Sinobacterium norvegicum: one gene and its partners. The protein of the gene in region 3 interacts with the protein of the main gene of each other region in a pairwise test. Links are inferred from orthologs where the notes say so. Each region holds a gene or a part of one and is shown on either strand. Other genes may lie near its edges. The genes, in order: ftsL, L9P87_RS16420 and L9P87_RS03915.

Evidence for each region.
Region 1: the proteins of L9P87_RS03915 (region 3) and ftsL interact in binary tests that used the Escherichia coli proteins (3 or more experiments, as listed by UniProt). The link is inferred for Sinobacterium norvegicum from one-to-one orthologs.
Region 2: the proteins of L9P87_RS03915 (region 3) and L9P87_RS16420 interact in binary tests that used the Escherichia coli proteins (3 or more experiments, as listed by UniProt). The link is inferred for Sinobacterium norvegicum from one-to-one orthologs.

Annotation. Positions count from the first base shown.
Region 1 is NZ_CAKLPX010000005.1:1,481-11,310, reverse strand. Bases 2,937-5,907 are described here. They hold ftsL (cell division protein FtsL), read right to left. Parts: upstream 4,590-5,907; coding sequence 4,284-4,589; downstream 2,937-4,283. Other genes in these bases: mraZ (division/cell wall cluster transcriptional repressor MraZ), read right to left, coding at 5,527-5,907; rsmH (16S rRNA (cytosine(1402)-N(4))-methyltransferase RsmH), read right to left, coding at 4,597-5,517; L9P87_RS16375 (peptidoglycan D,D-transpeptidase FtsI family protein), read right to left, coding at 2,937-4,287. In the rest of the region: L9P87_RS16385 (UDP-N-acetylmuramoyl-tripeptide--D-alanyl-D-alanine ligase), read right to left, coding at 1-1,103; L9P87_RS16380 (UDP-N-acetylmuramoyl-L-alanyl-D-glutamate--2,6-diaminopimelate ligase), read right to left, coding at 1,100-2,569; more of L9P87_RS16375, read right to left, coding at 2,566-2,936; more of mraZ, read right to left, coding at 5,908-5,982; rsmI (16S rRNA (cytidine(1402)-2'-O)-methyltransferase), read right to left, coding at 6,670-7,509; L9P87_RS16345 (penicillin-binding protein activator), read left to right, coding at 7,586-9,412; L9P87_RS16340 (YraN family protein), read left to right, coding at 9,437-9,802; L9P87_RS16335 (D-sedoheptulose-7-phosphate isomerase), read left to right, coding at 9,820-9,830. UniProt on the Escherichia coli protein: Essential cell division protein. May link together the upstream cell division proteins, which are predominantly cytoplasmic, with the downstream cell division proteins, which are predominantly periplasmic.
Region 2 is NZ_CAKLPX010000005.1:17,896-27,387, reverse strand. The notes cover bases 6,732-9,481. They hold L9P87_RS16420 (cell division protein FtsQ/DivIB), read right to left. Parts: upstream 8,638-9,481; coding sequence 7,825-8,637; downstream 6,732-7,824. Other genes in these bases: L9P87_RS16415 (D-alanine--D-alanine ligase), read right to left, coding at 8,643-9,481; ftsA (cell division protein FtsA), read right to left, coding at 6,732-7,774. In the rest of the region: bifunctional glutamate N-acetyltransferase/amino-acid acetyltransferase ArgJ, read right to left, coding at 1-178; preprotein translocase subunit SecA, read right to left, coding at 278-2,998; L9P87_RS16440 (M23 family metallopeptidase), read right to left, coding at 3,239-4,174; lpxC (UDP-3-O-acyl-N-acetylglucosamine deacetylase), read right to left, coding at 4,289-5,203; cell division protein FtsZ, read right to left, coding at 5,317-6,492; more of ftsA, read right to left, coding at 6,542-6,731; more of L9P87_RS16415, read right to left, coding at 9,482-9,492. UniProt on the Escherichia coli protein: Essential cell division protein. May link together the upstream cell division proteins, which are predominantly cytoplasmic, with the downstream cell division proteins, which are predominantly periplasmic. May control correct divisome assembly.
Region 3 is NZ_CAKLPX010000001.1:894,739-900,585, forward strand. What follows is about bases 2,826-5,673. They hold L9P87_RS03915 (septum formation initiator family protein), read right to left. Parts: upstream 4,446-5,673; coding sequence 4,206-4,445; downstream 2,826-4,205. Other genes in these bases: truD (tRNA pseudouridine(13) synthase TruD), read right to left, coding at 2,826-2,984; ispF (2-C-methyl-D-erythritol 2,4-cyclodiphosphate synthase), read right to left, coding at 2,977-3,462; ispD (2-C-methyl-D-erythritol 4-phosphate cytidylyltransferase), read right to left, coding at 3,465-4,199; eno (phosphopyruvate hydratase), read right to left, coding at 4,600-5,673. Also shown: L9P87_RS03885 (peptidoglycan DD-metalloendopeptidase family protein), read right to left, coding at 1-116; L9P87_RS03890 (DUF368 domain-containing protein), read right to left, coding at 280-1,236; L9P87_RS03895 (protein-L-isoaspartate(D-aspartate) O-methyltransferase), read right to left, coding at 1,255-1,890; more of truD, read right to left, coding at 1,944-2,825; more of eno, read right to left, coding at 5,674-5,847. UniProt on the Escherichia coli protein: Essential cell division protein. May link together the upstream cell division proteins, which are predominantly cytoplasmic, with the downstream cell division proteins, which are predominantly periplasmic.

The DNA of each region.
Region 1 (9,830 bases), on a different replicon or contig from region 3:
CCCATCTGCCCCATGACAAAGATTTTTCTATCCTCCGCCGAGCATAAAACATCAATCGCCGCCCTCATTGCATCGGGGTTGGCATTGTAACTATCATCGATAATACTGGATTGCTTCATACCTGTTACTGCCTGCATACGGCCAGCCACAGCATTGAAACTGTTCAGACCCAACACAATAGACTCGGCGGATATATCGGCTGCATTTGCAATCGCGGCTGCGGCCAGCGCATTTGAAACGTTATGCACCCCAGCCACTTTTAACGATACTGCGTAGTGATTTGCCGCAATATGCAGTTTAAAGTGACAGCTGTTGATGCTGGCGATAATATCATCGGCAAAAACATCGGCGTTTTTATTGTCAGCGGAGTAGCCAACAACATTAACGCCTAGATGCTTTGCCTCAGCCAACCATTGCGATGAATAAGGCGTATCGATATTAATCGCGCTGGTTTTGTTTTCAGTGAGAGCACTCACTATTTCAAATTTTGTTTTCGCAACGTGATCGCAGTCACCAAATCCTTCGAGGTGTACAGCCTTAGCATTGAGTAAAATACTAAAATCCGGCTCTGCGAATTGCATCAGGTAAGCAATATCGCCCGGCTTGGCAGCCCCCATCTCAACGACGACCACCTGATGCTCTGATTCTATATCGAGCAGGGTTAACGGCAGACCAATCTCATTATTAAAATTACCCTTCGTCGCCAGAATTTGACTGGGAAGATATGCCTGCTTAAGTATCGACGAAAGCATTTCCTTGGTTGTCGTCTTGCCCGCACTACCGGTGATTGCTATGACAGTAGCGGTGCTTTTGCGCCTATTTTCACGGGCAATCACACCCAAGGCATATCGTGTATCGTCGACGATCAATTGCGGTATATTGAAGGCGACAGCGCGATTGACGACAACGGCCACAGCACCATTCTCAATCGCCTGGGCAATGAACTGATGACTATCAAAGTGCTCCCCTACCAAGGCAACAAAAATACCATCAGTGCTATCGCTGCGACTATCGAGAATGACTTTCTCAAACGCCACATCATGGCCAATTAACTGCCAATGATTGTCCGCCGCAAGCTGGCTGAGGGTGGTGGCTGAAATCATATTTCACCCCGCATCGCCAGTGCTGCAGTGACCTTTTCAAAGTCATCGAAATCGTGTTTAACACCCATTATATCTTGATAGGTTTCATGCCCTTTGCCGGCAATTAGCACGCAATCACCCGGCTTAGCCTGTGATACTGCCAGCTCAATAGCGCGCTGACGTTCGACCTCGACAGTCACCGATTTATCGACTTTAATACCGGCAACAACATCGGCAACGATTTCTGCTGGCGTCTCTGTTCTTGGATTATCACTGGTGATAACCAGCCTGTCAGCAAAACGCTGAGCTGCCCGGGCCATCAATGGCCTCTTACCTTTATCGCGGTCACCGCCACAGCCAAACACCACCCACAGAGACTGCTGACAGTGTTTTTTCACGCTTTTCAATACTTGCTCTAAGGCATCGGGGGTATGGGCATAATCAATCATCACAGTAATATTATGCGCACCTGTTACAACCTCTAACCGGCCTCGAGCAGGCTTTAACTGGCCAATATGCGGTACAATATCGGTCAGGCTATAGCCGTCGGCCAGCACAGCCGCAATCGCAGCCAATAAATTACTGACGTTAAACTCACCGATCAACGGCGAGGTAAACTCGCACTCTTGATTGTCATAGCAGAGCACACCACTGACACCGGCTAACGAATAACTTAAAGCGCGCACATATAGCGTCGCGGTAGAATCCAATAGAGAATAACTGAGCAAGCGGACATCATTATTTAGCTTGGCCACTATTGCTTGGCCAAACGCATCATCGATATTCACCACAGCATTTTTTAACGACAACAAGCCGAACAAGCGACGCTTAGCCTCACCGTATGCCTCCATCGAAATATGATAATCCAAATGATCTCGGCTTAAATTAGTGAAAACAGCCGTATCTATTTCAACGCCATCAATTCGCCCCTGATCAAGGGCATGGGAAGATATTTCCATCGCCAGAGCTGTAGCTCCTCGCGCAACCAGATCGGCCCCAATGGCTTGTAGCGACACAGTATCGGGCGTCGTGTGTGTAGACGGTTCAGTCACTGCTCCAACGCCCCAGCCAGTTGTTCCCAACACGGCACAATGATTACCGAGCGCATGCAATAACTGCATGACTAACTGACTACACGATGTTTTACCATTGGTGCCGGTAACACCAACAACAGACAGCGATTGAAAAGGGCTGCGATAAAAGCGCTGCGCTATTTCAGCCAATCGCTCAGCTAGATTGGGTACCTTAATCATCGGGATGGTTATGTCAGTGCCGGCTTCAAAAGCTGAGTCTTCAACCAATACAGCCACAGCACCAGCACGCTGCGCACTATCAATATACTGGCGACCATCGACGGTACGCCCTGCTAATGCCACAAATAAAAACCCAGGCTCAACATGCCGGCTATCCAGCGTCATGCCGGTTACAGCCATATCGCTATAAACCAGCGCCTGAGGCATAAAGTCAGATAGCTTTCTCATCATCATATCCGCCCCGCCATCAGCTGTGCGGGCTTGTAATCACCAATCTGATCTGGCGATGAGCCTAACAGGCCCAATGTGTTCTCAACCACATCGGCAAATACTGGCGCACTTACCTGGCCACCGTAATGCTGGCCAGCCTTGGGATCATTCACGACCACAACGACAATAATCCGCGGATCGCTGACAGGAGCTAAGCCGGCAAAGACTGCTGTGTATTCGTTTTCGCTATAGCCGCCGCGAGCCGCCTTGTGCGCGGTACCGGATTTTCCGGCTACACTATACCCCTTAACCGCCGCCCGCGTTCCAGTGCCACCCTTCTCAGTGACTGATTGCATCATGGTTAAAATATCATCAGCCACCTTGGGCGACGTCACTGCAACCCCCTCAACACCGGTATCTCTTCGCAATAAACTGACCGGCTTTTTCACTCCGTGGTTGGCAAAGACTGTATAAGATTGCGCCAGCTGCAAAGGCGTTACCGACAAGCCATAGCCGAAGGAAAAAGTCGCTCTCTCGATGTCACTCCAGCGGCGGTGATTCGGTAAGACACCGACACCCTCACCGGGGAACCCCGTACCCGTTGCCTGCCCAAGCCCGGCCTTGTAGAAAACGTTACGAACCACTTCGGGCTCCAGTTGGAGGGCAATCTTGGTTGTTCCAACTTGACTGGACTTCTTGATGATTTTAGAAACATCAATCGTGCCATAGTTAACAGGATCCAATAACGTCTTCTTGCCGACGCGAATATGCCCGGGGCTGGTATTGATCATCGTATCAGGCGTGAATTTTCCACTCTCTAGCGCCGCGACAATCGTCAACGGTTTTACCGTTGAGCCCGGTTCGAAGACATCGGTAACAACACGGTTACGCAACGCCGCAGGGTCTAAGCGATTTCGGTTATTAGGGTTAAAAGAGGGCTGATTGGCTGCCGCCAATAACTCACCGGTACGACTGTCTAACACCACCACCGAGCCAGACGAGGCATGATGTAATTTAATAGCTTTTTTTAATGCTTTATAGGCAACATACTGCACCCGAAGATCGATACTGAGATAGAGGTTTTCACCGGGTTTGGCCGGCTGAATTTGATCCAGTTCTCGAATCAGGCTGCCATGCAAATCCTTTAATATACGCTTCTTACCTGGCACACCGTTCAAATGGCCGTCGTAAGTTAACTCGAGGCCTTCCTGACCCTTATCATCAATATTTGTAAAACCAACAATATGAGCTGCGACCTCACCTGCTGGGTAATAGCGCTTGTATTCTTGCTGAAAATATACACCCGGAACCTTTAACGCCTTTACCCTATCAGCATCGACCGGGGTCAAATGTCTGCGCAAATATATAAAGCGTCGTTTAGCCATCCGCTTTACACGGGCCTGAAAGACTGATTGATCGATACCAATAACCGTCGACAACATTGGCAGGCTATCGAGATGCTGGCTTAATATTGTTGGGTCAGCCCAAACGGAGACCACCGGCGTACTGATTGCGAGTGGCTCACCATTGCGATCGGCAATCATACCCCGATGAGCCACAATCTGCTCTGTTCGCACTGCCCTGCGGTCACCCTGTTCTAACAAAAACTCTCGGCCGCGCTCACTCTCTAACACCTGCAAACCCAGCAACCGCGCGATGAGCAAAACAGCAAGACACAACAACCCAGCCCATACCACATGGAAACGCCACGATGCTGTACTGTTGTTGCTAGGATCCGTCACTGTTTCACCAACACCGTCTCTTCAATTGATGGTTGTTTCATCGACAGCTGTTTTCTTGCTATCGACTCTATTCTTGCATAGGCACCTAAACTGCTATTTTCCAGCAGCAACCGCCCCCATTCCGCCTCAATAGCCACTGCCTCACGCTGCACAACCTGCAACTCACCGAATAACTGACGATTCCAATGAGTGCTGTAAACAACGGCCAGCGCAGAGGCAACATTGACCAGCAACAAAACCATCAACAACGGCACTGAAAAACGGCGACTATTAAGCAATGCTGTTGACGGCGTTGTTGTCATGACCAACTTACTTCAGCTTTACTGCGACACGCATAATTGCGCTTCGCGAGCGAATATTAACCTCAACCTCTGCCTTGCTTGCCTTAACTGCCTTACCTACGGCCTTAATTGGCGGCTCCATTTGTGCCTGAGTCACAGGAATATGCCTTGGCAATACCGGGCCTTTTTGCAGGTCTCGGATAAAACGTTTAACCATGCGATCTTCGAGCGAATGAAAGCTAATCACCACTAAACGTCCGCCAATGGCCAAAACATCGAGCGCCTGCTCTAATATATCCTTCAAGTCACCCAGTTCGTTGTTGATGTAAATACGAATACCTTGAAATGACTTTGTTGCCGGGTGGCGATGTTTTTCCCAGGCTGGGTGCGCCTCTGAAATAATACCCGCAAGTCGAGCCGTGGTCTTAATAGGCTCCTCCTCACGCTCACGTACAATCGCTCGGGCAATTCTTTTGGCGTATCGCTCTTCACCAAATTCACGTAGTACCAGAGAAATATCATCCATTTCAGCGGCGGCAATCCAATCAGCTGCGCTCTGTCCACGCGTGGTATCCATGCGCATATCTAACGGGCCGTCTTTCATGAAGCTAAAGCCGCGCTCAGCCTGATCCAACTGCGGCGAAGAAACCCCCAAATCGAGTAAAATACCCTGCACTGCGCCACTCAGCTGACGTCGCTCTAATTCGTTTTTCAGCTCAGCAAAAGAGTTGTGCACAATGGAAAAACGACCATCTTCCGCAGCCAAGATATTTGCCGTATCAATAGCTTGAGGATCCTTGTCGAAACCGATAACCGTCGCTGACTCACCCAATTGCGCCAATAAGTGACGAGTATGCCCACCGCGACCAAATGTACCGTCGACGTAACACCCCTCCTTATCAACAAGCAGCGCTTCCACGGCTTCGTTTAACAATACTGTTTCGTGCATCAATCAACCTCAAAGTGACAAAGACAGCATTTCATCGGGTATAGACTCATCATCTTGAGCCTGCTGCAACCATGTTTCAGTTTCGGTAAGCCAGAGTTCTTCATTCCACAACTCTAATTTTTTACCCTGACCAACCAATACTAATTTTTTCTTCAAGCCGGCATAGTCTCTCAGCGACTGCGGCATTAATACTCGGCCACTACCATCGAGCTCCAAGTCACTGGCATGACCAATCAACAGGCGCTGAAACCGCTTAACCTGAGGATTGAGTGACGGTAACTCTTGAATATCTTGTTCGATTTTCTCCCAAACGGGCAGCGGATAAATACTCAAACTTTGGGACTGAATATCAATGGTGGCAACCAGCTGACCCTCACAACTTTGCTGCAGGCGATCGCGATACTTAGCCGGCATGGCCAAGCGCCCCTTTGCATCCATTGTGATGTGCGTCACCCCTCTAAACATCAACCTAACTCAGCTCCCATTTTGACAAATTCCCACTTTTACCCACAATTCTCCACTTAACCACACTATAGGGATTATGCCGAGGAATTGTCAAGAAATGGCGGCGATAAATAGGGCTACAGCGTAGAATTTGCAGGGTTCGACACTGAACAAGGGATTTAAATATGAAATTTGGAGCATGAAAACAGCTTGTTACTACTCTAAGCTAGAACACACCTTCATCTATATAGCTGAATAGAATATAGACCGGCGTGCTATCAGCACAAAACGTATAAAAATGGAGCCAGCCGTAAGCCGGGTTTTGTCTTGGACAGTCATTCCTCTAGGCCTGCAATCGCTCACAGGCTCAAGCAACCTACCCGCTTCCAGTACGGGCCGTACCTCAGGAAGCCTATTTGGTCTTGCTCCGGGTGGAGTTTACCTTGCCGCAAACTGTTACCAGCTGCGCGGTGCGCTCTTACCGCACCCTTTCACCCTTACCGTTATACCCGAAGGTATACTTAGGCGGTCTTCTCTCTGCTGCACTTGTCGTGGGCTCACGCCCCCCAGGTGTTACCTGGCACCCTGCCCTTTAGAGCCCGGACTTTCCTCCCCCAAGCCCTAAGGCTTGGCAGCGACTGCCTGGCTGACTCCGGCGCGAATCATAGCGGTATTACCAGGCCGGTGCAACCTAACTATCCACGCGTTTTACTGATTGGCAATAAGCCACTTATACAGTTTGTTTTTCTTCTCTCCAGTAACCTTTGCGGCCAGCACAGCACCCTGTTTATCACCCACCTCAGCCGCCAGTATTTTCAACACCCTCAGCGTCTCTGCGTCCAGCGCCTCTCCCTGCTCTCGCTTTGGCGCACCACGCACCAATAGCACTATCTCCCCCTTCTGTTGATTCCGGTCAGACTCAACCCATGCCACCATTTCTGCCACAGGCAGGGCTTTTATTGTCTCAAAGGTTTTGGTGAGCTCTCGCGCAAGAACAACCTCCCTATCGCCCCCGAAGACCTCGGCAATGCTCGATAACGACGCAACTATGCGATGTGGACTCTCATAATATATGAGCGTTGCAGTCTCATCGACGACCCGCTGTAAACGCTGACGACGTCCAGATTCTTTGGCCGGCAAAAAACCCTCAAAAATAAAGCGGTCTGATGGCAGACCGCTGGCACACAACGCTGCCACCATGGCGCAAGCGCCCGGGACGGGGACGACCTTAAAGCCAGCATCACGCACCTGCGTCACAACACGATAGCCCGGATCTGAAATCAGCGGCGTACCGGCATCACTAATCAAGGCAATTTGCTCACCCTGTCGCAATTTCTCAATTAACTTTTCCGCCACATACTCTTCATTGTGATCATGGCAAGCTATCATCGGCGTAGTTATGCTAAAGTGCTGCATTAAACGACTGCTATGACGGGTGTCTTCGGCGGCAATCACATCGACTGATTGCAGTATCTTGAGCGCCCGAGGTACCATATCATCAAGATTGCCGATAGGGGTTGCTACAATGTATAAAACAGCCTCAGACATAGTGTTTCCTATATAACAGTATCAATAGTGCGCGACACTAACTGTCCCGCCTTAAATTCACATGATATTAAAACTTATGACGACTAATTACTCTCGTTTTCTTCGCTACTCAGTTATTTGTTTCATCCTAGCAGGTTGTAGCAGCCAACCCGGCGACACTGCAGACAACCAGTTGATCAGCAATCAATTAGAGCAGTTGCTTGCCGACAGCCGCAGTAGCGACCCACTTATTGCCGTGCCCGCCAGCCTGAGTGCGGCTGAGTTGCTCGCAGCAGAACAACCGAATACTGCTCGCCAACTGCTCAGTGGTATTTCTGTTGCCAACCTGAGCAATCCACTCAAGAGCCGTTACATGTTAGTCGACAACCAACTGCTCTTTAATGATGGGGACTACGATGCCGTTATTGAAAACTTAAGCCAACAGACCGACTCATCTTTACTGCAAGCTGCCGATAGCAAGACCCGCCTCGCGATTCTCGAACTACTCGCCAACAGCTATGCCCTGCAAGGCGATCATTTAGCCAGCGCTAATGTCAGAATCAGCTTATCTAAGGAGTTTGTTGATGCCGAAGAACGCCAGCTCAACAATGATGCGATTTGGCGTGCTCTGACACAGATTCCAAATGATGAACTGCCTGGCGCAACTTCAGATAGCAGCGAACTATCAGGCTGGGTCGCATTAACTCAAATAGCACAGTCCACCTCCGGCGACATCAGCGAACAAGTGCTTTTACTCAACCAATGGCGCAACACATGGGGTGAACATCCCGCAGCCAACAACCTTCCCGGCGGCCTAGGCATGCTCGAAGAAATCGAGCGCAACCGGCCAAAACATATCGCACTACTACTCCCTCTATCGGGAAAACTTGCCAAGGCAGGGGAAAGCCTACGCGATGGCTTCCTCGCCGCCCATTACCAAAGTCAGCAAGCGATCAGGAATGAATTCAAAGCCGTGGTGAGAGTTTATGACAGTAGCCAGAGCGATATTGATATCCAGGCGCTGTATAACCAAGCTGTCAACAATGGTGCAGAATTGGTTATCGGCCCACTGCAAAAGTCTACAGTCAACAACCTGGCCGAGTCCGAGAACCTTACCACTCCTGTCTTGGCGCTCAATTACAGCAGTAACCAGCCAGTTTCAGATAACTTCTACCAGCTCTCTATTTCAACCCACGATGAAATAGCGTTAATTACGGAGCAAGCCAAACTTGGCGGCGCAGAGCGAGTACTGCTTACCTACCCTGAGACAAGCTGGGGGCAGCGTATCGCCGACGAATACAGCCAGGTTTGGTCGGCACTTGATGGCGAGATTGTTGCTACCGCCCCCTATACCGATGAACGCTCAATGTCTCCAAGCTTGAAGAACAGTCTGAACATCAATATCAGCGAACAACGGGCCCGCACCATTGCGCGCATTGTCAGTGACAGCTTTGAAGCCGACGCCCGCCGACGCCAAGATATCGACGCAGTCTTTGTCGTGGCTCAAAGCCAGCAAGCTCGCTCAATCCGACCACTTCTAGCCTTTTATTATGCTCAGGACCTTCCTGTGTATGCCTCATCACATATCTACAGCGGCAGAATCAACCCCAGTGCCGACAAAGATCTAAACACTATTTATTTTAGCGAGCTTCCATGGATGCTAACCTCGTCACCGCTGAACCAGGCAGTTCGAGACTATATAGGTAAGGGCGGCAACTACAGCAAATCACTTTACGCCCTCGGTATTGACGCCTACGCCACGTCCTCACGACTCCCTCAATTAAAAGGTCAATCAAGTAGTCGAATTTACGGTTCCACCGGCACACTCAAAATGGATGAGCACAATAAAATTACGCGACGTCCGGCATGGGCAACCTTTAAAAATGGGCGCGCAGTCCCGCTACCCACTATTGACAAGCACTAAACGCAACTATTCACGGATGAATAAATGCAACAAAATAGAGACCCCTACGAAGCGCTGGCAGAACACTATCTGCTGGCACGAGGCCTCACCTTGCTCGACAGGAACTACGCCTGCCGCAGCGGTGAAATCGATCTTATTATGCAGCATCAGCAGACGGTGGTATTTATCGAAGTTCGATTTCGAAAAACATCGACCTTCGGCAGCGGCCTTGAGAGCGTGAGCAGTAAAAAACAAATAAAACTGATAAAAACAGCCAATAATTACCTGCTAAAACATAAACACACTAACAATATCAGCTACCGCTTTGATATAGTGAGTATGAGTAAAGACAATGACTGCCAAGCTATCACATATGACTGGGTGCAAAATGCCATTGAACAACACTACTAATATAGATAACTTATCAAATGCCTGACAT
Region 2 (9,492 bases), on a different replicon or contig from region 3:
GTACTGGCGCCGCACAAAAGGCGTTTTTAGTAAACACACCGGCAGTGACCGCCTGGCTGGACATTGCCATGACCACCAAGTCTTTTCGCCCAGCGGTTTTAATACCGGCGCTGGCCGTGCCTAAGGCAAAGCCTTTAATTGGGAAGAACACCGGTAAATCACCGTTACCTACTGCCATTATTATCACCTTGCATATTTTTTATTATCGCAGCTGCAGCGATAATATTTGATAAAAAAAAAAGCGCCTTCAACGGCGCTTTTGATCAGACCGCTATGATTATAGCTTGCCGTGACACTGCTTGTATTTCTGACCAGAACCACAGGGACAGGGGTCATTACGGCCCACTTTTTGACCCGCTCGCACTGGCGCCTGCTTTTGCGGCTGCTCAGCTTCGGCATCTGCCGGCGGCGCTATGGCGCTGGTAGACTCATGCTGTAAATCCAGCTGTGACTGCTGCTGTTGCTGCTCGCGGCGCTGCTGTTCTAAACGCTCAGCATCTTCATCGCGGATCTGCACCTTTGACATGAATGTCACCACCTCATGTTTGAAGTTTTGCAACATATCCTGGAACAACTCAAAGGACTCACGCTTGTATTCCTGCTTTGGATTCTTCTGAGCATAGGCACGCAAATGGATTGCTGAACGCAGCTGATCCATCGTCGCCAAGTGCTCCTTCCAAAGCGAATCCAACACCTGCAACATAATGTGTTTCTCAAACTGTCGCATCTGTGGCCCAACAATTTCACTCTTTTGCTGATACGCCTGCTCGACAGTTTCGACCAGCTTTTGATGCAGGCTGTCGCCGTGAAGGTCGTCGTCGTCGTCCAGCCACTGCTGAACCGCCAACTCCAAATCGAAATCAGCTTTTAACTGTGATTCTAGGGCCGGTACATCCCACTGCTCTTCAATACTTTGCGGGGGCACATAATTAGTCACCAACTCGCTGACAACGTCTTCGCGGATAGTGGTCAGCATCTCACCGACCTCTTCGGCTTCTAGTAGGTGGTTACGTTGCTCGTAAATAACCTGACGCTGGTCATTGGCCACATCATCAAACTCTAGCAACTGCTTACGCATATCGAAGTTGCGTCCTTCGACCTTACGCTGCGCTTTTTCGATGGCATTGGTCACCATGCGGTGTTCAATTGCCTCACCCTTTTCCATGCCTAACGCCTGCATGAAGTTCTTCACTCGTTCTGAGGCAAAGATCCGCATCAGGTTATCTTCCAGCGACAGATAAAAACGCGACAAACCGGGATCACCCTGACGACCCGCACGGCCACGTAACTGGTTATCAATACGACGAGATTCGTGACGTTCCGTACCGATAATGTGTAAGCCACCCGCATCAAGCACCGCTTGGTGACGCTCTTCCCAGGCCTTGGTTAGCTCGGCAATCTTATCTTCGGTTGGGTTTTTCAGTGCTGCAATCTCAGATTCGAGATTACCGCCCAATACAATATCGGTACCACGGCCAGCCATATTAGTCGCAATGGTCACCGCACCAGGGCGGCCTGCTTGAGCGATAATATCAGCCTCTTTGGCGTGGAACTTGGCGTTCAATACCTGGTGTTCAATCTTACTTTTCACCAGCAATGCGTGAAGCTCTTCCGACGACTCTATCGAGGCGGTACCGACCAGGATCGGCACTTTCTTCGCCTGATACTCGCGAATATCTTCCACCACAGCATTCAATTTCTCTTCTTTACTGAGGTAGATTAAGTCGTTCAAATCCTTACGCAGAACATCTTTGTTGGTGGGTATAACAACCACATCCAAGCCATAAATCTGATTAAATTCAAAGGCCTCAGTATCTGCAGTACCGGTCATACCCGCCAGCTTGTCGTATAGACGGAAATAGTTCTGGAAGGTTGTCGAGGCCAGTGTTTGGCTCTCAGCCTGAACCTCAACACCTTCTTTGGCTTCTATCGCCTGGTGTAGGCCCTCCGATAAACGACGACCGGCCATGGTACGGCCAGTGTGCTCATCGATGAGTACGATCTCGTTGTCCTGAACAATATAATCAACATCGGCCTTAAACAACACGTGAGCTTTGAGCGCAGTATGGACGTGATGCAACAAGGTGAGGTTGGTGCTCGAGTAGAGGCTATCACCCTCCTTCAGCATATTATTAGCGATCAGCCATTGCTCAACCGCCGTATGACCAACCTCCGTTAATTCAATCTGACGCGACTTTTCATCCAGCGTGTAATCACCCTCGACAGGCTCGACACCCTCTTCTTCAATAACGGCTGCGGTTAGCTGCGGAATAAAGGTGTTAATCTTACGATAAAGCTCAGAGTGATCTTCAGAAGGGCCTGAAATAATCAGCGGTGTACGGGCCTCATCGATGAGAATTGAGTCGACCTCGTCGATAATGGCAAAACTACGGCCACGCTGAAAGCGCTCCTCTGCTGAAAACGACATATTGTCGCGTAGATAATCGAAGCCAAATTCGTTGTTGGTGCCATAAATAATATCGCTGGCATAGGCCTGACGCTTGGTGGTCGGATCCTGCTGAGGTACAACAACGCCGACACTCAACCCTAAGAATTCATATAACGGGCGCATCCAGTTTGCATCACGAGCCGCCAAATAGTCGTTAACGGTAACAACGTGGACACCTTCGCCGGCAAGTGCATTTAAATAGACCGGCAGTGTCGCCACCAGGGTTTTACCCTCACCCGTCCGCATCTCTGCTATACGACCCTCATGCAGGGTCAAACCACCGATTAGCTGGGTATCAAAGTGACGCATCCCCATCACCCGCTGACTCGCTTCACGACAGACGGCAAAGGCTTCGGGTAGAATTTGATCGAGACTTTCGCCATCGCTTAATCGCTGTTTGAACTCGCCTGTCTTAGCGCAGAGTTGCGCATCATCTAAGCCAGCCATCGATTCTTCAAAGCCGTTAACCTGAATAACGACCTTGCGCATTCGCTTCAGTTCACGATCGTTTTTAGTACCTAGAATCTTTCTCAACAAGCGAACAATCATAATAACCTTCGTTAAACCTGGGGGGTTTTCCCCTCTTAATACAGCACAACCAAAATAGCGGGTAGTATTTTAAAGCGTTACAGTTTTACCCATACATCAACGTTTCGCAAGAGCTTAAATCACCAACTGTCAATTATGCTGGTTATTTAATCAAGCCAGCATATTTACTGGACAAAAACGGCATTTTTACAACAAAAAAAAGCCCCTGGGGTGGTCCCAAGGGCTCGGTATTTAAACTGGCTAGCGACTGGCGCGATAAATATAGCGAGAGGGGTCGACTTTGACGTCGTTTCTCAACACCTCAAAGTGCACATGCGGTCCGGTTGAGCGACCAGTTGAGCCCATCAAGGTAATAGGGTCACCCTTCTTAACCACATCCCCCACTTTGACAAGGTGTGTGGCATTATGGGCATAGCGAGTCTTGTAACCGTTACTGTGAGTCAGTTCGACCATATTTCCGTAACCACTCATACGCCCTTCAAATGTCACCACACCGGCAGCAACAGCAATGACCTTAGAGCCTTCCTCACCAGCAAAATCGACACCATTGTGCATCGCTATGCGTCCGTTAAAAGGGTCTGTACGACGACCGAAAGGCGAGGACAGCCAGCCTTTTTTAATCGGACGACCCGATAAAAAGCTTTCGCTGCTCTGCTCACGGTTCACCATGATGTCATTAATTATTTTGAGCTGACGCTCCCGATCATTCAGCTCTGCGTTGAGCTGGTTAATTAAATCCATAAAGGCTGGCGGCTGATAATTAAGCGTGGCATCGCCATCAGCCGAGCTTGGGCCACCAACAGCCGGCTTACGACTAAAGTCAAACTCGCCTTTTGCAAGCTTTGCAGCCTCAGCCACACGTTGACCCAAGGCATCGATACGCACCAAACGGCTTTGAATATCGGCAATCTGCAAGGTTAAAGCCGACAAATCGCGCTCAGCCTGCTGCTGTATATCGGCAATATCGCCGCGTTGACGATCAAGTCTTACCGACCATGTTTGATTAGCCTGCTGCTGAAATCCGTCCTGCGAATTCAACGAGTAGAGCTTGTAACTGAAAAAACTGACCGCCACGATCAATGACAGCAGCAAGGCTGCCGCGCCATACCGTGTCAGTTTATTCAAGTGAAAAGAGTGGGTACGGTCTCCACGATCACTTACGACAATTATCTTCATAAATCGAACTAATCTACTTGGAGTACTTCAGCCGCCATCCCTATCGAGCTTTTTTCTCATGAATAAATACGAAACAAGGGGCCTAAAGCCCCCTGTATCATGATTTGCTAATGCTTACGACGCAACAGCCGCCGCATTAATATATGAAATTGGCGACTCTGCACCATCTTCAAAAGTCACCACTTCCCATGCATCTTGCTCTGCAATCAATTGATGCAACAGCGCATTATTCAACGCATGGCCTGACTTAAACGCCTTAAACTCACCGATTAGGCTGTTACCCAACAGGTATAAATCGCCGATGGCATCAAGGATTTTATGCTTGACGAACTCATCTTCATAGCGAAGACCGCCTTCATTGAGGATACGGTATTCATCAACAACAATAGCATTATCAACACTACCACCCTGGGCCAAGCCCTTGGAGCGTAAATATTCTATCTCATGCATAAAACCAAAGGTGCGCGCACGGCTGACTTCTTTCACAAACGAGGTGCTGGAGAAATCAACTTCGGCATCGACTTTACGTCCTTTAAACACCGGGTGATCAAAATCGATTGCGAAGGATACTTTGAAGCCATCAAAAGGGAGGAAGCTGGCTACCTTATCTCCATCGGTCACGGTAATCGGGCGTTTAATACGGATAAACTTCTTCACCGCATTCTGTTCTTCGATACCAGCGGACTGGATCAAAAAGACAAAAGGACCTGCACTGCCGTCCATAATCGGCACTTCAGGTGCGGTTAATTCAATATAGGCATTATCGATGCCGAGACCTGCCATTGCAGACAACAAATGCTCTACGGTAGACACACGTACATCACCATTTACCAAGGTGGTAGACAGCGTTGTATCGCCGACATTGTCGGCTTTGGCATGAATTTCAACCACGGGATCAAGATCCACACGACGGAAAATAATGCCCGTATTAGCAGGGGCTGGCTTGAGGTTCAGATATACTTTCTGACCTGTATGAAGACCAACACCTGTTGCTCTTATCGCATTTCGAAGCGTACGTTGCTTAATCATCGACTCTTTAACCTTATGAATGCCCGCAAGAAACTGCACATGCATTGCGGGGGGCGGCGATTATACCAGAATAAAATCCTGATACCAAATCGCCACGGTTTACCCCATTAGGACTAATCGGCCTGTCGACGAAGAAAGGCTGGAATATCAAGATATTCCATGTCTTTGTCGGCGCCAGCAGTGCTCGGCTCAGGAACAGCTGCAGCCTTAGGGCTGAGTGCATCTGTTGTTCGCTTACGCATTACCGTTGGTCGGTCCAGCTCATTGTAGTTCGGCAGCCCATTAGACTTTCGTGTGTTGTCCACCACAGGCTTGACCGGCACTTCCTGCAGATCATCGCCGAGGCCTGTTGCAACAACAGTCACACGGATCTCGTCAGACATCTCCGCGTCAATAACCGTACCGACAACAACAGTCGCATTATCAGAGGCAAAGTCTTCAACCGTGTCGCCGACATCGGTAAATTCACCCAGCGACAGATCCAAGCCTGCGGTAATGTTTACCAAGATACCGCGTGCACCCTGCAGATTCACATCTTCCAGCAGCGGACTGCGAATTGCTGCCTCAGCCGCTTCCTGCGCACGATTGTCGCCGGTTGCAGTGCCCGTGCCCATCATCGCCATACCCATTTCAGACATGACAGTCTTCACGTCGGCGAAATCGACATTGATCATACCCGGGCGGATAATCAAATCGGCAATACCTTGAACCGCACCTAACAGAACATCATTGGCGGCCTTAAAGGCATCGAGCAACGATGTGGTCTTTCCCAACACCGACAGTAGTTTCTCGTTCGGGATGGTAATCAATGAGTCAACATGCTCGCCCAGCTCTTTCAGGCCTTCGTCAGCAATCTTCATTCGTTTGCGGCCTTCGAATGGGAACGGCTTGGTCACTACAGCAACGGTCAAAATCCCCATTTCACGAGCTACTTCAGCGACAACCGGCGCCGCCCCAGTACCCGTACCACCACCCATACCGGCGGTAATAAAGACCATATCAGCGCCATCTAACACTTCTGCAATGCGCTCACGATCATCCATCGCAGCCTGACGACCAACAGCAGGGTTTGCACCGGCACCAAGTCCTTTGGTGACAGCGCCGCCTAACTGCAGGACAGTCTTCGTGGCCACATCAGCTAATGCCTGTGCATCCGTGTTAGCGCAGATAAAATCGACGCCATCAACATTATTGGTAATCATGTGTTTGACAGCGTTACCACCGCCTCCACCGACACCAATGACTTTAATTACCGCACTCTGCGGTACGTTATCTACCATCTCGAACATAATGTTCTCCCTTTTATATCTGCACTGTTGCTGGTGCTGTTACAACGCTTTAAAAATTTCCATGGAACCACTGTTTGGCACGCTCGACAAAGCTCAGCGATTGCCTTTCTTTTTGTACGATGCCGCTTTCACCCTGCTGATCCACCGCATACTGCAGCAAACCAACCCCTGTCGCATACACAGGGTTTCTTACTATATCTTTTAAACCACTGATATTGGTCGGATACCCCAAACGAACCGGCGCATGAAATATCTCTTCCGCCAATTCAATAGCGCCCTCTATCTTCGAGGTGCCACCCGTCAATACGATACCAGCGGGAATCATGTCCTCAAAGCCGCTGCGGCGAATTTCAGCCTGAACCAGCGTAAATAGCTCATCGTAGCGAGGCTCAACCACCTCGGCCAATGCCTGGCGCGATAGATTCCTCGGCGGACGATCTCCCACACTGGGCACTTTAATTGTTTCATCGGCGCCGGCAAGTTGCGTTAAAGCGCAGGCATATTTTATTTTAATTTCTTCAGCATGCTGTGTCGGGGTCCGCAATGCCATCGCAATATCGTTAGTGACTTGGTCACCGGCAATAGGAATAACGCCAGTGTGCTTGATTGAACCCTCGGTAAAGATCGCAATATCACTGGTTCCCCCGCCGATATCAACAATACAAACGCCCAGTTCTTTCTCATCATCGGTCAATACTGAGTAGCTAGAGGCCAGTTGCTCTAAAATAATATCGTCAACCTCTAGTCCACAGCGGCGAATACACTTTTCAATGTTTTGAGCGGCGTTAACAGCACAGGTCACCAAGTGCACTTTAGCTTCTAGACGAACACCAGACATTCCCAGAGGCTCTTTAATGCCCTCTTGATTATCAATGGCATACTCCTGCGGCAATATATGTAGAACTTTTTGATCAGCCGGCACTGCCACCGCTTGTGCCGCATCGATGACACGGTCGATATCCAGGGGATACACTTCACGATCTCGTATCGCAACGATGCCGTGCGAATTTAAACTATTAATATGGCTGCCGGCAATACCGGCATAGACAGAGTGTATTTGGCAGCCCGCCATCAACTCGGCTTCTTCTATAGCACGCTGTATGGATTGGACCGTCGACTCGATATTTACCACAACACCCTTTTTTAAACCGCGGGACTGATGTGATCCCAGACCGACAATTTCAACGCCGCCGTCTGCACCAATCTCACCCACAATAGCAACAACCTTATTGGTTCCAATATCAAGGCCTACTATCATTTTTCCCTGTTGAGGGTTAGTCATCCCGGTTTCTCCCAAGCCCAAATGGCTTGCTATTGCATCTATAATTTAAATCAGCCATTAGCATTTTTCATTTTATTATTCTTCCAGCCCACTGCAAAGCCATTTGCGTGCCGAAAATCGACATAGTCTATAGACTGTGGCTGTGATTTCAATTCTGAATATAAGGTCACAAAGCGTCTAAGGCGCTCAACCATCAATTCATTACCCAAGATCAAACGAACATCATTATCCAGTACTAACGTCCAATTATAGCGCTCATCTACTGCCAGGCGCGTTATTTTAGGCTCAATATTACCTAGCAATAGCGTTAGTTCCAAATATAATTCCATTACTCTGACTTGCATACCGTCTGGGCCAGCCAATTCTGGCAGTAATAATGGTTTTATCATTCTCTCTGGCGTAAACATATTGCCTTTTTGAGTCAGCAATTGACTCTCACCCCAGCGTGCTATAACAGTCTTTTCCAGCAAAGTGACCGATATTTTATTGGGCCACTGCCGCTTAATGACTGCTGTATCCACCCACGGAAGAGAGGTGAGATCGAGCTGTAACTGAGCAAGCGCTATACCATAAAAATCTTGCTCCATATAAGGCAGTATGACGGCACGTATATCATTCTCGCTGACCTGTTCTAACGGCGCATCAACAATAACCGCTTCTATTTCAACCACCTCGTCTCCATGCCAGGAGAAATCTACAGCTGGCATATTGACGATGGCATAGTAACCGCCCATCACACTACACAATGCAAGAGCGGATAATGCCAGCATCTTAAAAGGCAGCACAATGCGCAATGGTTGCTTCTCTACGGTACGAGAAGCCCCCTTTTGCACCTGCTTTTTTCCCGCTACCTTTTTAGCCATTGTGCTCAGCCATCCTCGCTGTTGAGTGAATCCAGCAAAATTGTTAGGACTAAACTTTCAAAATCTAAGCCCGTTTGCTTCGCTGCCATTGGCACCAAACTGTGACTGGTCATACCCGGAACAGTATTTACCTCTAACAAGTATACTCTGCCCTGATGATCTTGCATGAAATCTACCCGTCCCCAACCACGGCAGCCAACGCTGTCAAATGCTTGAACAGCTAAATCAGCCAGCAATACACGTTCGTCGTCGCTCAGCGGCGCTGGACATATATACTGCGTATCATCAGATATATATTTAGCATCATAATCGTAGAAACTATGCTCGGTTTTGAGCTCTATCGCCGGCAAGGCTGCACCGTCTAGTACCGCCACGGTAAACTCTCGACCTTCTATCCAGCGCTCCGCCATCACAATGGCGCCTTCACCCCCAGCCAAAGCATAAGCAGCTTCCAGTTCTTCGACAGACCCGGCTATCGACATACCGATACTCGACCCTTCCAGCGCCGGCTTAACCATTACCTTGCCGCCGAGATCTTGCATGATCTGCTTAAAGTCACTGCTGCTATCCAGTAACGAAAAGTCTGCAGTTGGAAGCTGAAGTCCTCGCCACAGATGCTTACAACGCAGCTTATCCATACCTAACGCTGAGGCTAAGACACCGCTGCCGGTATAACTTATTGCCAATGTTTCCAGCGCCCCTTGGATTGTTCCATCCTCACCGCCGATACCGTGCAAGGCAATAAAGCTGTGGGCAACACCCTGCTTATTCAGCCGTTCAACCCAAGGCTCTTGGGTATCAACGGCAATACAATCGATATCGCAATTTTTTAATGCCTGCAGTACTGCTGCGCCA
Region 3 (5,847 bases):
ACAACATGGTAGCTTGACGAGGGTTGTTTTGAAAAAGATTTGTTATAAACAGGGACGATTGCTGAGTTGCCCAGGCAGCCACTCAGTAGGAAAATCAACCCTGTGACACCGATCAATCGTAACGCCATCACAGTGTTATATTTAACTCGACAGATGATAAATAGATCACAATTTTTCGCCAATCGCCTCCGATTAAATACCCAACTGCAATATGAAACTCAGAAAAATAGATGAAATCGTTCTAGCGCGTGAGACTTATCCTACGCTAAAGTTCTACTTTTACCCAACTTGAGAATCGGTACTCTGCTCATCACTCTCATTATATTGATCACCAAGCTTTTCAAGCACCACCACAAAAACTACAGCAACCACAATAAGGGCAATACAACCAACGAGTTGCGACGACTGCCCTGTGGCTAGCTCATACTCAAAGGGGGTGACGAGTTGCTGCACCAATGGTTTCTCGCTACCACTACTACTGGTGTAAGTACTGACCACCTGTTTCCAAGGCCACACCATTACCAACGAACCAGTGACAAAACCCATCAACACAGAGAGCACTGGCTGATAAAAACGATCAAGCAACCAATTGAGAAGTTTCACAAAACTTAACAGTCCGATAATACAACCAGACATAAAGTACAGTAATAACGTCAGATCGAAGGTCTTTACCGCCCCCAGCACTTGGCCGTATACACCAAGCAATAGCAGAATAAAACTGCCCGATATGCCGGGTAGTATCATCGCAGTGATTGCGATGGCCCCGGCAATAAAAATAAACCCCATACACGCCTGCACTTCAACTGGGCGCAGTTGAGAAATGACAATCGCAACAACAATACCTGTAAAGGCCAATATAATATTCGCAGCACTCCAGCGTGTTATTTGCCGGGCGATAAATAGGCTGGAGGCCAGTATCAAACCAAAGAAGAAAGACCAGAGCAACAGCGGCTGATGCTCCATCATATAGCTGATGAATCGGGCGAGAGATAATATGCTGATACCAATGCCGGAGAACAACGCCAACAGAAAACCACCGTTAATATACTGCCAAGCTGCCTTGATACCTTGCAGGCGGACAATAGACACTAACTGTAGATCGAACCGACTCAGACTCTGCAGTAGCTTTGGGTAAATTCCAGTAATGAAAGCGATTGTGCCGCCAGAAACGCCTGGCACGACATCAGCAGCACCCATTGCCATGCCTCGTAAAAGCGTCAACAAAGTGTCTCTCATACTTCCCATTCCTCGACGCTAGCTCAGCACACCGGCTAATAACGGTACAAAACGCACGGCCTCAACAACCTGCTGTTCCAGGCCATCCTCTGTACGTTCAATCATAATTAATTGCTGTGTTTGCTGGTCACCCACCGGCATTAACAACCGCCCACCAACAGCCAGTTGGTTGGTTAACTCTTCCGGCACAGCCTCTGGTGCCGCTGCCGACAAGATAGCATCGTAGGGGCCGTTTTCCTGCCAACCAAAGCCCCCATCAGCGTGCTTAAAACGAACATTGTGCAACTTCAATAAATTGAGCCTCTGCCTCGCCTTCTGTTGTAATGGTCTTATACGCTCAACACTGAAGACTTGGTCGGCAAGCTGCGCCAATACAGCACACTGATAACCCGAGCCTGTGCCAATCTCCAACACTTTTTTCGGCCGACCTCGCTCAAGCAGTAATTCGGTCATTCTCGCGACAATATAAGGCTGGGATAAGGTCTGACTAAAACCGATAGGCAATGCCGTATCCTCATAGGCCCTGTGAGCCAGCGCCTCATCGAGAAAAATATGTCGTGGCGTGTTCCGTATCACATCGAGCACAGCCTCATCGCTAATTCCCCGCTCCATCAAACGGCCTATCAGCCGCTCACGTGTACGCTGCGATGTCATACCAATACCGGTTAAATCCAACAGAGCTATACTCCCTAAACTATTATTTTTATCTACAGTGGTTTAGCTGAAACCAACAGCTCTCGTATCAAGGCGGTCGCGAAGCAGCCCGATTCAAGACTAAACGATAAAGTTAGATCCTGCCCCTCTATCGACCATGTGAGCTGTTGAGCAACCATAGTCATTGCGCGACGCTGCTGTTCAAGGCCTATTTTTTCTAACCCCGCTGTCAACAAACCATAAGGAGCCACAACCGCTTGCTCCCACTCTGCCACCTTACCACTGGCGGGGTTGCTACCGCGCCCCCACAGCGGTGCAGACAACTCAACATCATGGCTGTCAAGCCGCGCTAAAAGAGTATCATCTAGCCGCTCGGGAACAAAGAAACTGTTAGAACCTGCCAGCGATGCTACATCCCCATCCTGCCACTGACGCCAATTATTCAAACGAACTCGCTCACTGAGCACCAAATTAAAGAGATACGAACGGGCCGATGAAATAGCCAACGAGCGCAATCTACGCTTAAGTTTCTTGCCGGCAAATAAGTCCACCGCCAAAGGCAAATTACCACGATCGCGACCAAAACGCTGGGCACCAAAATAATTCGGAACACCGCAATTAGCAATGGTCGATAACTGTTGCTCCAGCCGCACCAAATCACCACTGATGTTGCGAAGGCGAATAATGAAACGATTACACTGATGGGCGCCTATTCGAAGTTTTTTATTGTGCCGCCTCGCCTTTAGTATCGCAGTATCATCGTCTGCGAAATGGCTTAAATCAACATCATATTTACCCGGCAGATGAATACCAAACCACTGCCTAGTCACCGCATGACGGTCTTTTAAGCCACAATAACTCACCTGTTTCTCAGGCACCGAGAAGTATTCCGCTAAACGTTGCTGTAAGAAGCCAGTGTTTTGATTGCGCTTTTGAATATATAAATATAAATGCTCTCCCTCGCCACTGAGTTCATAACCGAGCTCCTCTTCGACGATAAAATCTTCAAACGTCGATTTGAAATCACCGTTTATCGAGGGCCCACCATAGGCAAATTCAAATGCTTGGCTAAAATCAATGAGCGGATTATCCATGCCTCGAAACCTTGTTAATCAACACCACGCTGTGAGCTGCTATACCCTCTTTACGCCCCGCAAAACCGAGCTTCTCTGTGGTGGTTGCCTTTACATTAATATTTTCGATTTCGGTATTGAGGTCTTCCGCCAAACAACGGCGCATCATCTCAATATGAGGCGACATCTTGGGCGTCTGCGCCACAATTGTCATATCAGCATTGCCTAGTACAAACCCTTTATTTGCTAATAGCTGACAGACGTGGCGTAGCAGCTCGCGGCTATCCACCCCGCTGTAGTTTGGATCGGTATCGGGGAAATGCTTACCAATATCACCCATTGCTGCAGCACCCAGCAGGGCGTCACACAGAGCGTGTATCAATACATCGCCATCCGAGTGCGCCTCCAATGATTGATTATGGGGAATAGCAACGCCGCCAATAATTACCTGATCGCCATGACAAAAGCGATGGACATCGTAGCCATGGCCAATTCTCATTGTCATTCAGCCTCTCCCCGGTTTAAATAGTATGCCGCCAACGATAGATCCGCCGGACGAGTAATCTTAATATTGCAGCCATCACCCTCAACCAATATGGATTTTTCACCACTGTATTCTATCGCTGATGCCTCATCGGTAATAACCTCACCTGCACTGACAGCCTGTTCCATAGCCTGCTTTAACAGCCCATAACGGAACATCTGAGGGGTCTGAGCCGCCCATAAACCACGTCGATCAACCGTATTTTCAACGGTCTGATTATCCCCTGCTTTCTTCAAGGTATCAGCAACAGGAACAGCCAAAAGACCACCGACTTTGTTCCCCGCCAGCTGATTCGCTAGCCTGCCTAGCGACAGCTGTGAAATACAGGGCCTGGCAGCATCATGCACCAAGACCCAATCGTTATAGCTGGCACGATATTGCAGGGCAATCAGTGCGTTTAAAACAGAATCGGCACGTTCGTCCCCGCCTTCGACGGTAATAACCCTTGGGTCACTGGCAATGGCTAAACTTGGCCACCAGTGATCGCCCTTAGCCACTGCAACCAGCACCGATGCCTCCGGCTGAAAAGTTAACAGCGCCGATATGCTGTGTTCAATAACTGTTTGGCCGTTTATCTTACAATATTGCTTAGGTATTTCTGCACCAAAGCGACTGCCTACTCCAGCAGCGGGTATGACAAACCAAAAACCTTGCATTGTCGAAGAGTGTTCATCAGATAAGGTGTGAGACATGTTTAATTACTTCTTGCTGTCGACGAACCAATAAAACGTTTCGCCTTGTTTGATCATCCCCAGTTCCATTCGCGCTTTTTCTTCCACTGTATTAAGCCCTGTCTTCAGCCCCTTGATCTGCGCAGACATCAACCTATTACGCTCTTGATGACGTAGATTAACCACTGACATTTGACCTATTTGCTCTTCTAAAACAGACACCTGGGCAAGACTACCCGGACCGACCCAAAGTCGATACTGGAGCATCACAGCAATAACGAATAAAACGAGCAATAAGAAACGCATGAGAAATGCAAAAAGTTCCTACAAAAAGAATGAAAAGAAGAGTATTTCTAATGTAGCAAACTAGGAGGGAAAAACATACCGACACACAGCGGTGTGTCGGTAAAACAAGCCTAAATTACGACTTGAATTCAGCGCGACCACGATAGCTAACCTTGTCACCAAGCTCAGCTTCAATACGCAGCAAACGATTATACTTAGCAACGCGGTCTGAGCGGCACAGTGAACCGGTCTTGATTTGACCTGCACTGGTGGCCACAGCCAAATCAGCAATAGTCGTATCTTCCGTCTCTCCCGAGCGATGTGAAATCACAGCGGTATAGCCAGCAGCCTGAGCAAGGCTGATTGCATCCAAGGTTTCAGACAGCGAACCAATCTGATTAAACTTAATCAAGATTGAGTTGGCAATATTCTGATCAATGCCTCGCTGCAAAATCTTGGTATTGGTCACGAACAAGTCATCACCCACCAACTGCGTCTTATGGCCGGATAAGCGGGTGTGCTCAGCCCAGCCTTCCCAGTCACTCTCATCCATACCATCTTCAACCGATAGAATGGGGTATTTATCGACCAACTGATCTAGGTAAACGGCAAACTCAGCTGGCGTGAATTTCTTGCCTTCACCGGCCAAATCATAATTTCCATCTTTATAGAACTCAGATGAAGCACAGTCCAGCGCCAACGTGATGTCGGTGCCCAACTTATAACCCGCGTTAGCAACGGCTTCGGCAATAGCCTCAAGCGCCGCTTCGTTTGAAGGCAGGTTCGGTGCGAAACCACCCTCATCACCAACAGCGGTATTTAAACCACGAGCTGACAAGACCTTTTTCAAGGCGTGGAATATTTCAGCACCCTGACGCAGTGCTTCGGCAAAGCTACCGGCAGACACGGGCTGAATCATAAACTCTTGGATATCGACGTTGTTATCGGCGTGCTCACCGCCGTTGATGATATTCATCATCGGCACCGGCATGGTGTAGCTGCCTTCGCTGCCATTAACCTGAGCAATATACTGATAGAGAGGAATGCCCTTATCAGCGGCAACCGCCTTGGCTAAGGCCAAGGAAACGGCCAGAATAGCGTTGGCGCCTAATACTTCTTTGTTTTCGGTGCCATCGGCATCGATCATCAACTGATCCAGCTCGCGCTGATTTTCAGCCTCTTTGCCAACCAACAGTGATTTGATGGTGGTATTAATGTTGGCAACGGCCTTTAAAACACCCTTACCCAAATAGCGAGACTTGTCGCCATCACGCAATTCTAACGCTTCACGCGAACCGGTCGATGCACCGGAGGGAGCGCAGGCGCTACCAATAGCACCACTAGAAAGAATAACATCCGCTTCAACAGTCGGGTTACCGCGAGA